4 regions of the Hydrogenophaga sp. L310 genome follow, and region 4 is predicted to be linked to each of the others. Evidence: predicted binding sites of a transcription regulator. Region 4 holds the regulator's gene; each other region holds the start of a gene.

Region 1 (3,184 bases), 100 kb from region 4:
GGTGCGTGGCGGAAACCACGCGGATGTCGGCGTGGCGCAGTTCGGTGCTGCCGACGCGGCGGTAGGTGCCGGTTTCCAGCAGGCGCAGCAGCTTGACCTGCATGGGCAGCGGGATATCGCCCACCTCGTCGAGGAACAGCGTGCCGCCGCTGGCCGCCTCGACCAGACCGCCCTTGGCCGTGCTCGCCCCGGTGAATGCGCCGCGTTCGTGGCCGAAGAGTTCGGACTCGAACAGGTTCTCCGGCAGGCTGGAGCAGTCCACCGCCACCAGCGGCTTGCCCGCGCGCGGGCTGGCCTCGTGCACGGCGCGCGCCACCAGCTCCTTGCCGGTGCCTGACTCACCGAGCAGCAGCACGGTGGCGCGCGAAGGCGCCACGCGCGCCACCAGCGAGAGCATGCGCTGGAAGGCTTCGGAGCGGCCGATCATGCCCTGCGCCGCGGGTTGGCTCTGGGCCACACGCAGCGGCTCCATCTTCTCGACGTAAAACGCGGGTTCGCCGTCCGGGCCGGGCAGGGGCGAGAGCTCGATGTTCACGTACTCCTCGCCCTGGGCTGTGTGGTGCAGGTGCAGCACACGCTCGCGCTGGCCCGAGACGCGCGACTGCGCCAGCGGACAGGACTCGCCCGCCTGGTCGCAGGGCACGGCAAAGTGGTGCGAGACCTCGTAACAACAGCGCCCGACCACGCTGCGGTCCGGGCTGTACTGGCGTCGGTAGGCCGCGTTGGCCGCCAGGATGCGGTACTGCGCGTCGAACAGGATGTGCGGCTCGGGCAGACCTTCGAGAAAGGCGGTGAGTTCGGGCAGGGGTTTCAAGCGGGCTCCCGGGTGGCGGCGAATGCTGCCATTGTCTGCCAATACTGGCAGTTTCACCAGCGTGCACCGAAGGCCAACCCTGGCGTGAACCGCAGAAAGGCTTGATTCATAAACACTTTCTGGCGCCGGCCGGGCGTGGCACGTTTCTTGGAATACATGGTGCAAACCCTGTCATTCCATGGACTTTCGAGACCGTTTTTTGCTGCGCAAGCTGGCCGTCGTGCTGGTGATCAAGCTCGTGTTTCTCACGGGGCTGTGGTGGGGTTTTGTGCGTGAGCAGCGCGTGGCGGTGGACACCGACGCCGCTGCCAGCCAGATGCTGGGCAGCCGCCCGGTGCCGCAGGTGTCGACCCAGGAGTGAAACCGTGATCTCTGAGCAGCTTGTTGACCTTTCCCGCCTGCAGTTCGCTGCGACGGCCATGTACCACTTCCTCTTCGTGCCGCTGACGCTGGGCATGGTGTGGCTGCTGGTGATCATGGAAAGCGTGTATGTGATGACGGGCAACGTCATCTGGAAGGACATGACCCGCTTCTGGGGCAAGCTCTTCGGCATCAATTTCGCGCTCGGCGTGACCACCGGCATCACGCTGGAATTCCAGTTTGGCACCAACTGGGCCTACTACTCGCACTACGTGGGCGACATCTTCGGGGCGCCGCTGGCCATCGAAGGGCTGATGGCTTTCTTCCTCGAATCGACCATGATCGGCCTGTTCTTCTTCGGCTGGGACCGGCTCTCCAAGACGCAGCATCTGATGGTCACCATCCTGATGGCGGTGGGCACCAATCTGAGCGCGCTGTGGATCCTGATCGCCAACGGCTGGATGCAGAACCCGGTGGGCGCTGAATTCAGCTATGTGACCATGCGCATGGAGATGGTGGACTTCTGGGCCGTGCTGTTCAACCCGGATGCCCAGGCCAAGTTCGTGCACACCGTCTCGGCCGGTTACGTGACCGGCGCGATGTTCGTGCTGTCCATCTCCAGCTGGTATTTGCTCAAGGGCCGCGACATCGAGTTTGCCAAGCGCAGCTTCCGCGTGGCGGCGGCCTTTGGCCTGGCCAGCGTCTGCAGCGTGATCGTGCTCGGCGACGAGTCGGGTTACACCGTGGGCGAGGCGCAGCAGACCAAGATGGCCGCGCTCGAAGCCATGTGGGAGACCGAGCCGGCACCCGCCGGCCTCAAGCTCGTGGCCAGCATCAACGAGGCCGAGCAGAAGAACGACTGGGAGATCGAGATCCCCTGGGTCATGGGCCTGATCGGCACGCGCTCGGTGAGCCAGCAGATCCCCGGCATCCACGAGATCAAGGCGAAAAACCGCGAACGCATCCAGAGCGGCATCCACGCCGTGACCGCGCTCGAAGCCCTGCGCGCCAACCGCGAGGACGCGGCCGCCAAGGCCCTGTTCGAACAGCACAAGGCCGACCTCGGCTTCGGCCTGCTGCTCAAGAAATACGTGGTGGATGTGCGCCAGGCCACGCCCGAGATGATCCAGAAAGCGGTGGACAGCACGGTGCCCAAGGTCACGCCGATGTTCTGGGCCTTCCGCATCATGGTCGGTCTGGGTTTCCTGATGCTGGCGCTGTTCGGCATGGCCTTCTGGTGCACGCTCAAGCTCGAATGCGGCAAGCGCCCCTGGCTGCTCAAATGGGCGCTGTGGATGCTGCCCGCGCCCTGGATCGCCTGTGAGCTCGGCTGGTTCGTTGCCGAATACGGCCGCCAGCCCTGGACCATCTATGGCGTGCTGCCGACACACCTGAGCGTGTCCACCCTCAGCGTGGGCAGTCTCTACGGTTCGCTCGCCGGCTTCATCGGTTTCTACACCCTGCTGCTGATCGTCGAGATGTACTTGATGGTCAAGTTCGCGCGCATCGGCCCCGGCAGCCTGGGCACGGGCCGTTACGAACGTGAACCCGTTCACCACGCTGTCCAGCACGCCTGAAGGAGCTCCCCATGTTCGACTATGAAACCCTCAAGATCGTCTGGTGGCTGCTCGTGGGCGTGCTGCTCATCGGCTTCGCCATCATGGACGGCCACGACATGGGCGTGGGCACCTTGTTGCCCTTCGTCGGTCGCAGCGACATCGAGCGCCGGGTCGTCATCAACACCGTCGGCCCCCACTGGGACGGCAACCAGGTCTGGTTCATCACCGGTGGCGGCGCCATCTTCGCGGCCTGGCCGCTGGTCTACGCCACCGCCTTCAGCGGCTTCTACTGGGCCATGCTCGCGGTGCTGTGGGCGCTGTTCTTCCGCCCGGTGGGCTTCGACTACCGCAGCAAAATCCACAACGCCACCTGGCGCAGCACCTGGGACTGGGGCCTCTTCATCGGAGGCTTCATCCCGCCGGTGATCTTCGGTGTGGCCTTTGGCAACCT
Region 2 (3,184 bases), on a different contig from region 4:
GAACATCTTCGGGCGGCCCTGGCGGTCCAGCTCGGGGATCTTGTCGAAGGTCAGCATGTAGGTGATCACGCCCGTCATCACCTCGGGGATGGGCGGGCAGCCCGGCACCTTGATGATGGGCTTGTCGGTGATGACCTTGTGGATCGGCGTGGCCTGTGTCGGGTTGGGCTTGGCGGCCTGCACGCAGCCCCAGCTGGCACACGAACCCCAGGCGATGATGGCCTTGGCGTCTTTCGCCACGTGCTTGAGCTTTTCGATGAAGGGCTTGCCCGACTGGATGCAGAACATGCCGTCTTCGTTCAGCGGCGGGTTGCCTTCCACGGCCAGGATGTACTGGCCCTTGTACTTGACCATGATCTCTTCGAGGATGGCCTCGGCCTGGTGGCCGGCGGCGGCCATCAGGGTGTCGTCGTAGTCCAGGCTGATCATGGAGAGCACCACGTCCTTGGCCAGCGGGTGCGCCGAGCGGATGAACGACTCGGTGCAACAGGTGCATTCCAGCCCGTGCAGCCAGAGCACCGGGGTGCGCGGCTTGGTTTCCATGGCGTGCGCGATCATCGGCACGAACGAGGGCGCCAGCCCGAGCGAGGTGGCGGTGAGCGAGCAGTACTTCAGAAAACTGCGGCGCGAGATGCCCTTGCGGCGCATCACCTCGTAAAAGGTTTCCATCATGGTTGTGTCTCCGTGGGCTGGTGTGGGGCGGAACCGGGCCCCGCCAATGCAGGCAGGTGTGTAACCGTTCGCAATCGCCAGGCCACGATGGGCCAACCAAGGGAAAACACCGATCAACGCATTTAACGCATTGATTTACATCAACTTTTTCCGACCCGTTTTGTCGATTCCAAAATCAAGTACCAACATAGTGGACGGACAACTTCCATTCGCATCAACAAAACGAAAACAGAAAAGACACTCTCGGAAACTCACCCGCCACCCACGCAGGCAAAAAAAAGCCGACCCTTGCGGGGTCGGCTTGTGATCTCTGGCATCTCTTGGGGACGCTGAAGCAATATTTTCTGGTTGGACTGGGTTGTCTCCTCGGTCCCCCGCGGTCACCAGCGGCGTGCGCTGGGTGCGAGTGGTGCCTACTGTAATGCCTTGCACCAGCGCTGTGCATCCGGGGTTTCCCTTGCTCCCTTGCAGGGTGGCACAGGATGTGCTCAGTGCCGGGGGTCGTTGGAAAAGGTAACAAAATGCACCAAAACCGTAGATCCCCTGGATCCGTGGCGGCTGGACTGGCCCTCGCCATCCCCTCGCTGACCTGTGCGCAGACCGCACCTGCCGGGGCCACCAGCCCCGCTGCCGACGCAGCGGCCACGCTGCCCGGCCCGGCGCTCGCCGCCATCAGCACCATCAGCGGGGCCGACACCGCCTGGCTCATGGTGTCCACCGCGCTCGTGCTGCTCATGACGTTGCCCGGCATCGCGCTCTTTTATGGCGGCATGGTGCGCCGCCTCAACGTGATCAACACCATGGCCAGCGTGGTCGGCATCGCGGCGGTGGTCAGCGTGTTGTGGTTTGCGCTGGCGTATTCGCTGGCGTTCACGCCCGGCGACGGCGCGCTGGCGGGCTGGATCGGCGGCGTCGAGCGCATGGGCTTTGCCGGGCTCGATTACCTGGGCGCCACCGGCCAGGTGGCGGTGAGCCACATCGCGCCGCACGTGCCCGAGTCGGTGTTTGCCATGTTCCAGCTCACCTTTGCCATCATCACCTGCGCCCTCGTGGTGGGCGCGCTGGTGGAGCGCATGCACTTCGGCGCCCTGCTGCTGTTCGCCAGCCTGTGGCTGCTGCTGGTGTACGCGCCCGTGGCCCACTGGGTCTGGGAGCCGGGCGGCTGGCTGGCCCAGCTCGGTGCGCTGGACTTTGCCGGTGGCGCCGTGGTGCACATCAACGCCGGCGCGGCCGCGCTGGTCTGCGCCTACGCCCTCGGCCCGCGCCAGGGCTACGGCCGCGAACCCTTCATCCCCTTCAACCTGGGCCTGACCATGGCCGGCACCGGCCTGCTCTGGGTCGGCTGGTTCGGCTTCAACGCCGGCTCGGCGCTCGCCGCCGACGGGCGCGCCGGGCTGGCGCTGGCCGTGACCCACATCGCCGCCGCCGCGGGCGCGCTCTCGTGGATGGCCGCCGAATGGCTGGCGCGCAAACGCGCTTCGCTGCTCGGCCTGTGCTCCGGCGTGGTGGCCGGACTCGTGGCCATCACGCCGGCCGCGGGCTTCGTCACGCTGCGCAGCGCGCTGATCATCGGTCTGGTGGCGGGTGCGGTCTGCTACTGGGGTGCCACCGGCCTGAAACGCCGCCTGCGCGCTGACGATTCGCTCGACGTGTTCGGTGTGCACGGTGTGGGTGGCCTGGTGGGCGCGCTGCTCACCGGCCTGCTGGCCGATCCGGCCATCGCCGGGGTGGAGGGCAGCGTGCTGACGCAGCTGATCGCCTGCATGGCCGTGCTGACCTACAGCCTGGTCATGACCGGCGTCGTGCTGTGGATCACCTCGCGTGTGGCGCGCCTGCGCGTGCACGAGGTGGACGAACGCGCCGGGCTCGATCTGTCGCTGCACAACGAACAGCTCGGGCATTGAGATGCACCCCCCGCGCCGCTTCGCGTCACCCCCCTCAAGGGGGGCGGCACTGGCCGTCCGGCAAAGCCGGCCCGGCGGTGCCCTGGGGTTTTACCCCTTCACTCGTTGTTGATCTTGCTCCGGCGACATCGACAACTTGGGCCATTGAAAGGACGCTGCCATGACTTCCACCGAAATCTTTGCCACCGCCGCCCATCTGCATGTGCTGCTGCGCCGCAAGACGGGGCGCGTGACCGACACCGAGTGGATGGCCACCAACGCCGACTACGCGCGCGCCATCGTGCGCTTCGCCCGCGAAAAGGCGGTCAGCGACGGGCTGGACGAGCTGCTGCCCTGGGCCGACAAGCTGGAGACCGCGAGCACCGGCATGGGCGCACCCGTGCGCAAGCCCCTGCTGCAGAGCGCCGCCGAGGCCCTGCGCGCCGCGCAGACGCCAGCGCCCCCGGCCAGCCGTCCCAGCGGTTTCGCCGACCCGGTGCCGGCGAGCGGGTTCCGCGAGTCGGCGCTGCCCTCGGGGTTTGACGGCGGCAAACGAACCGATACCGACGGGCCGGACACGCCGCGCTACGTGGGTGGCATCCGCTAGCCTGGAGTCACGTCCCGGCCGC
Region 3 (3,184 bases), on a different contig from region 4:
TGTTCGTGGCCTTGCGGTCTTCAACTGTGGCAGTCATGGGTAACTCCGATGGATATTTGGTTTGCTTGGGTGATCAAGACCGACCCTCCGGCACAAGCCAGGCGGATCGGACTTGTGGGGCCGTTCAGGCGGCGGCCAGGGCGGCGGCGGCCGCAGCGGCCTTGCCGACTTCGGACTCGTCGATCTGCTGCATGATCCCGAACTCCATCAGCATGTCTTCCAGCTGGTCCATCGTGATGGGGGTGGGGATGGTGCCGTTGCCAGCGTTGTTGTGGATCTTCGAAGCCAGGGTGCGGTACTCGGCGGCCTGCTTGGAATCGGGCGCGTACTCGATCACGGTCATGCGGCGCAGCTCGGCGTGTTGCACGATGTTGTCGCGCGGCACGAAGTGGATCAGCTTGCTGCCCAGCATGCCGGCGAGGGCGTCGGCCAGTTCCAGTTCCTTGTCGGTCTGGCGCTCGTTGCAGACCAGGCCACCCAGACGCACACCACCCGAGTTGGCGTACTTCAGAATGCCCTTGGAGATGTTGTTGGCCGCGTACATGGCCATCATCTCGCCCGACATCACGATGTAGATCTCTTGCGCCTTGTTTTCGCGGATGGGCATGGCGAAGCCGCCGCACACCACGTCACCCAGCACGTCGTAGGACACGTAGTCCACGCCGTCGTAGGCGCCGTTTTCTTCCAGGAAGTTGATCGAGGTGATCACGCCGCGACCAGCGCAGCCGACGCCTGGCTCAGGGCCACCGGACTCGACGCAGCGGATGTCCTTGTAGCCGATCTTCATCACGTCTTCGAGCTCCAGGTCCTCCACCGAACCGGCTTCAGCGGCCAGCGAGAGGATGGTGTCCTGGGCCTTGGCGTGCAGGATCAGGCGGGTCGAGTCGGCCTTGGGGTCGCAGCCGACGATCAGGATTTTCTGGCCGAGGTCGGACAGAGCAGCCAGGGTGTTCTGGGAAGTGGTCGATTTACCGATGCCGCCTTTACCGTAGAAGGCGATTTGCCGAAGTTTGGCCATTGCAGTACTCCATTCAGGAAAGTTAAAGAACCTAAGCAAGCGTTGCCGCGACTTTGGGTCAGCCTTTCGTGCCTGTTGGTCTTATTGCTCTAGGTTCACGTCGGCCGGACTGGTGTCCGCGCAGCCTCCTCTTTGCAGCTTCCGTGCCATGTTGTTTGGCCTCTGTTTTGTCGCTCTTGAAACAGGGCCTCCACAGAGGGAAAAACGCAGTTTTCAGGGCTCGCTGCGGGCGCTGAAAGGGCTTTGTCCTGTTCCCGACAAAACGGCGAAATCCGTCGCACACACATCGCGTCGACGGGTCGCCGCGGCGGCTTTGTGTCGCATTTGATGGCCGCGGGTGGACAAATCCGCCTGGTACGGTCATTGCTCTCTAGAGAGGCATGAACCTGCCCCACGCGCTCACCACCGCCCCGCTGGCACCGCCCTCGCACTTTGAAGCGATCGGTGGCCAGGCGGCGGTGGACCGCCTGGTCAACGCCTTCTACGCGCAGATGGACAGCCGCAGCGATTCGCGCGGGATCCGCGCCATGCACGAGCCCGATCTGGGCCACACCAAGGCCGTGCTGCGGCTGTACCTGGCCGAGTGGCTGGGCGGCCCCAAGGACTACACGGCGCAGCGCGGCCACCCGCGCCTGCGCATGCGCCACGCGACCTTTCCCATCGGCGTGCCCGAGCGCGACGCCTGGCTCGCCTGCATGGACGCCGCCATGCAGCAGACCGGCGTGCCCCCGGACCAGCACAAGTTGCTGATGGCGGCCTTCTTCAAGACCGCCGACTGGATGCGCAACACCCCAAACCCCCCGGCAATCCCTGCCACCAACCCGAAGGAAGCTCCATGACCGCCACCCTGGCCACCCAAGAGATCGACGACACCGCGTTTGCCCGCCTGGACACCGAGGGCCGCCTGCTCAACCCGCTGCTCAAGGGCACCACCAACAAGTTCGGCCGGGTCGGCTTTCGCGGCGAACTCGCGCTGCGTTTTGCGCCCAAGCTGGCCGACGAGGCCCGCCCGCCCGAACTGCTGTGCGGCCAGGCCATGGCGGTGGGCACCGTGGGCGAGAAAACCCTGTCATTCTTCGCCGGCTACCTGCTGAGCTTCGAGTACCTGAAGGACGTGGCCGAGGTGCTGGGCGACACGCTGAGCGCGGGCGGCAAGTACTTCCTGTTCTGCAACAACATCGACCTGTCGAAGAAGTACCAGGTGCCGTACAAGGGCGCGATGTTCTATGTGCTGCCGATCGACGAGGCCACGGTCTACAACGAACTGCTCGACCTGTTCTACCTGGAAAAGGGCGACCTGAAGAAGAAGGACACCGCGGGCAAGCTCGACGCCATCGCCGACGCCGCGCTGAAGTACGACGTCACCTTCGACACCATCACCTACGCAGAAGGCCTGACCCTCATGGGCCCCGTGCGGAATCCCAACGAAAACCGCCCCGTCTGATCCGACCTCCCGAGCCGGCCGTGGCAAGCGATGAAGGCCTTGACCAACCCCAACGCTGGACCAGCACCAACCTGGTGGGGGTGTCCACGGCCTGGCTGGCCAGCACGGGCTTCAACCAGCGTGCGCCCGAGCTGCACATCGCCGGCACGCGCGAGACCCAGCCGGGTCTCTTCGCGCTGCTGGACCGCTGCGACGACCTGACCGAAGCGCGCGAGGTCTTTGTGCACTACCTGTCCATCGCCTTCGGTCTGCAAGCTCCCGAGAAGCCCGCCATCGGCAGTGCGACATCGGCCGAGCCACGGCGCTGGCGCGGCAGCTGGCGCCGCCTGCTGCAGGGCTGGGGCATGGACGCCAACGGTGTCGCGGGTGCGGTGCTCAAGGGCTGGGTCGAAAGCCGCTTCGGCCTGGTGCCCACGTTCCACAAAGCGCCGCTGGCGCACTTCCCTTCACCGGCCTGGGTGGCCTACCTGGAAGAAAAAACCAGCAGCCGCCACCACAGCAACAACATCCACCAGCAGCTCGACCTGCTGTACGAGTTCTGCCAGTGGGCGCTCGCCCGCTTCCCGCTGCCCGCGCCCCAGATGCAGGGCCCCCACGTGCGGCTCTGGCGCGGCAGCAACCGTGTGGAAGAGCAGTTGCTGCAGGGCACGCTGCGCGAACGCCGTTGCCGCGTTCGGCTCAACAACATCGTCTCCTTCAGCCTCAGCCCCGAAGAAGCCTCG
Region 4 (3,184 bases):
CACCGTGCCAGAGCTGCACCAGCACGCGCTGGCTCAGGCGGCTGTACAGGTTCAGGCGCATGGCGTCGCGCCACGAGGCCTTGATGCCCACACCGCCGCGGGCCTTGAAGGCCAGCGGTTCGTTGGTGATGCGCTGCACCTCGTCGGCGAGCATGTCCTCCACGCCGGCCGCACAGGGGAGAAACAACTTCAATTGATTCACAGGCTTTTTCTAAGGTTGGCCGGTGCGATGCGAAGTGCCTCGCGGTACTTGGCCACGGTGCGGCGCGCGCACTCGATGCCCTGCTCCTTGAGCAGGTCGGAGAGCTGGTTGTCGGACAGCGGTTTCTTGGGCTCTTCGGAGGCGATGAACTGTTTGAGCAGGGCGCGCACCGCGGTGCTCGACGCGTTGCCGCCGGTTTCGGTGCCGAGCGAAGAGCCGAAGAAGTACTTGAGCTCGTAGGTGCCGAACGGCGTGGCCATGTACTTGGCGGTGGTCACGCGGCTGATGGTGGACTCGTGCAGGCCCAGCTCGTCGGCGATCTCGCGCAGCACCAGCGGGCGCATGGCGAGTTCGCCGTGCATGAAGAAGTTGCGCTGGCGCTCGACGATGGCACTCGATACGCGCAGGATGGTGTCGAAACGCTGCTGGATGTTCTTGATGAACCAGCGCGCTTCCTGCAGGCGCTGCTGCATGGCGGCGTGGCCGGCTTCGCCGCCGTTGTCGCGACCGCCGCGGTTTTGCCGCATGGCGTTGGCGTACACGTCGTGCACGCGCAGGCGCGGCATCACGTCGGGATTCAGGATGACCTTGAAGCCCCGGCCGGCGCGTGTGACGATGACGTCGGGCACGACCACGTTGCGCTCCACATCGATGAAACGGCGCCCGGGTTTGGGTTCAAGCCGCGCGATGACACCCAGCGCGGCGCGCGCCGTTTCGTCGTCGATGCCGCACAGGGCGCACAGACGCTTGATGTCGCGTTTGGCCACCAGCTCCATCGACTGGTTGCAGATGGCCAGCGCCGCGCGCGCTTCGGGGGTGTTGCGCAGCTCTTCGATCTGCAGGCGCAGGCATTCGCCGAGGTTGCGCGCACCCACGCCGGTGGGCTCCATGTGCTGCAGCCAGCCCAGGGCCATGCGCAGCTGCGCTTCGACGGCCTCCAGCTCTTCGATGGCAGGCGAGGTGGCCTCGCGGCCGTGCATGAGCCGCCAGAAGTCCAGGGCGAGCTCGGCCATGTCGTCTTCGAGGTAGGCATCGTCGTTGAGCGATTCGATGAGGAAATACAGCGCCGCCGCGTCCTCGTCGCTCAGCCGCAGGCAGCGGGCCTGCTCGTGCAGGTGGTCCTGGAGGCTGACGGGACTGCGGGCCAGGTCGGCTGCGCTGGCGGTTTCGTCGTCGCCACCGGAGCCGCTGTTGCGCGCCGGTGCGTCGCCGCCCCATTCGCTGTCGTCAGGCGCCATCTCGACCGTGCCGTCGCCTTCCCAGCTTTCTTCCACCGGGGTGGCCCCGTCGAGCCGGCTTTCGATCTCGTCGCCTGAGCCGCTGTCGGCGGGCGCGTCGGACGTGCTGCTGACGCGGTCAGGCAGCGGGCCGTCAAATTCGGCGGGGGCGGCCACGGCGTCGGCCACCGGCAGCGCGGCATCGGCGATCTGTTCGCCGGCGCTCACCGGCGCATCGACCTGCTCCAGACCGAAAGCCTCGCGCTCGGCGATCTCTTCCGTGCGCTCCAGAAACGGGTTTTCGTCGAGCATCTGCTCGACCTCCTGCGCCATTTCCAGCGTGGAGAGTTGCAGCAGGCGGATCGATTGCTGCAACTGGGGCGTGAGCGCCAGGTGCTGCGATACACGCAGGGAGAGGCCTTGCTTCATGCCTGGGCGTACAGCAGTGGGAAACGGAGATTCGCCGCCGGGCCGCCCCAAGGCGAATCAACCCCCTTGGGGGGCAGCGCGCCGCGCAGCGGCAAGGCGTGGGGGCCACAAGACGCCGCCGGGCCGCCCCAAGGCGAATCAACCCCCTCGGGGGGCCGCGAAGTACATGCAATGACGAGCGTGGCGGTCATGTTCACATGCGGAAGTTCTCGCCCAGGTACACACGGCGTACTTCGGCGTTTTCCACGATCTCTGCGGTGGGACCGCTGGCCAGAACATGGCCGTCGCTGATGATGTAGGCGTGGTCGCAGATGCCCAGGGTTTCGCGCACGTTGTGATCGGTGATCAGCACACCGATGCCCCTGGACTTCAGAAAACCGATGATGTGCTGGATCTCCAGAACCGCAATCGGGTCGATGCCGGCAAAGGGTTCGTCCAGCAGGATGAAGCGCGGGCGCGTGGCCAGGGCCCGGGCGATTTCCACCCGGCGCCGCTCGCCCCCGGAAAGGGCGGGCGCCGGCGAATCGCGCAGATGGTCCACCCGCAGGTCCTTGAGCAGTTCATCGAGGCGGCTGCCGATTTCTGCTTCGGTCAGGGGTTTGCCATCCACATCGTGCTGCAGCTCCAGAACGGCGCGCACGTTCTGCGCCACCGTGAGTTTGCGGAAGATCGAGGCCTCTTGTGGCAGGTAACCCAGGCCCAGCCGGGCACGGCGGTGGATCGGCAAGCCTTCGATGCGCTGGCCGTCGAGCAGGATCTGCCCGCCATCGGCACGCAGCAGGCCCACGATCATGTAGAACGAGGTGGTCTTGCCGGCGCCGTTCGGGCCCAGCAGGCCGACCACTTCACCTTTGTCGACCTTGAGCGAGACATCCTTGACCACCGTGCGGGTGCCATAGGATTTCTTCAGACCCCGGACTTCCAGACTGCTGCGCACCGCCATCGCCTGAGGCGTGCTGGCCATGAGCATGGTCGTCACTTCTGCTTCTCGTTGAGATCGGTGCTGGGTCGCAGCTTGGCAGGATCGGTCGGGGCGGGTGCCGGGGACGCCGCATCGGGAATGGGCGTGAGCATGGCACGCACGCGACCCGAGGGGTTGGCGGCCGTGCGGTTGGCGGGTCCACCCTTGACGGTGAACACCTCGGTCAGGCTGTTGTAGGTGATCTGGTTGCCCACACTTTCGTCGTTCAGCTGGGTGCCGCGGTAGCGGCGCAAGACGGCGCTGCCGGTGAACACCACGGTCTGGGCCTTGCTGTCGTATTCGATGCGCTCACCCTCGCCTTCGATCCACTCGTCCAGACCTTCGCGCTTCTGGCGGAAGAAACCAGGCGCTGCC

What was found. The regulator sigma-54, encoded in region 4, starts transcription at its own class of promoters, with help from an activator protein. The targets are predictions, from matches to a motif close to TGGCANGNAANCTGCTTT.
Region 1: a site for sigma-54 is predicted at 951-968, ahead of cydP (cytochrome oxidase putative small subunit CydP). Genes of this name have one in related genera too.
Region 2: a site for sigma-54 is predicted at 1,146-1,163, ahead of AC0GNO_RS14195 (ammonium transporter). Genes of this name have one in related genera too.
Region 3: a site for sigma-54 is predicted at 1,150-1,167, ahead of nifH (nitrogenase iron protein). Genes of this name have one in related genera too.

Annotation. Positions count from the first base shown of each region.
Region 1 covers NZ_JBVPZA010000007.1:97,483-100,666, forward strand. The annotation lists gene AC0GNO_RS13425 (sigma-54 interaction domain-containing protein) at 1-814, opposite strand, end outside; gene cydP (cytochrome oxidase putative small subunit CydP) at 993-1,175, shown strand; gene AC0GNO_RS13435 (cytochrome ubiquinol oxidase subunit I) at 1,180-2,751, shown strand; gene cydB (cytochrome d ubiquinol oxidase subunit II) at 2,763-3,184, shown strand, end outside.
Region 2 covers NZ_JBVPZA010000008.1:15,284-18,467, forward strand. The annotation lists gene AC0GNO_RS14190 (hydrogenase small subunit) at 1-669, opposite strand, end outside; gene AC0GNO_RS14195 (ammonium transporter) at 1,194-2,576, shown strand; gene AC0GNO_RS14200 (hypothetical protein) at 2,737-3,162, shown strand; gene AC0GNO_RS14205 (GMC family oxidoreductase) at 3,170-3,184, opposite strand, start outside.
Region 3 covers NZ_JBVPZA010000012.1:103,083-106,266, forward strand. The annotation lists gene nifD (nitrogenase molybdenum-iron protein alpha chain) at 1-37, opposite strand, end outside; gene nifH (nitrogenase iron protein) at 125-1,018, opposite strand; gene AC0GNO_RS18660 (group II truncated hemoglobin) at 1,399-1,857, shown strand; gene AC0GNO_RS18665 (hypothetical protein) at 1,854-2,462, shown strand; gene AC0GNO_RS18670 (NAD(+)--dinitrogen-reductase ADP-D-ribosyltransferase) at 2,483-3,184, shown strand, end outside.
Region 4 covers NZ_JBVPZA010000007.1:198,283-201,466, reverse strand. The annotation lists gene AC0GNO_RS13935 (THUMP domain-containing class I SAM-dependent RNA methyltransferase) at 1-202, opposite strand, end outside; gene rpoN (RNA polymerase factor sigma-54) at 199-1,848, opposite strand; gene lptB (LPS export ABC transporter ATP-binding protein) at 2,042-2,818, opposite strand; gene lptA (lipopolysaccharide transport periplasmic protein LptA) at 2,824-3,184, opposite strand, start outside.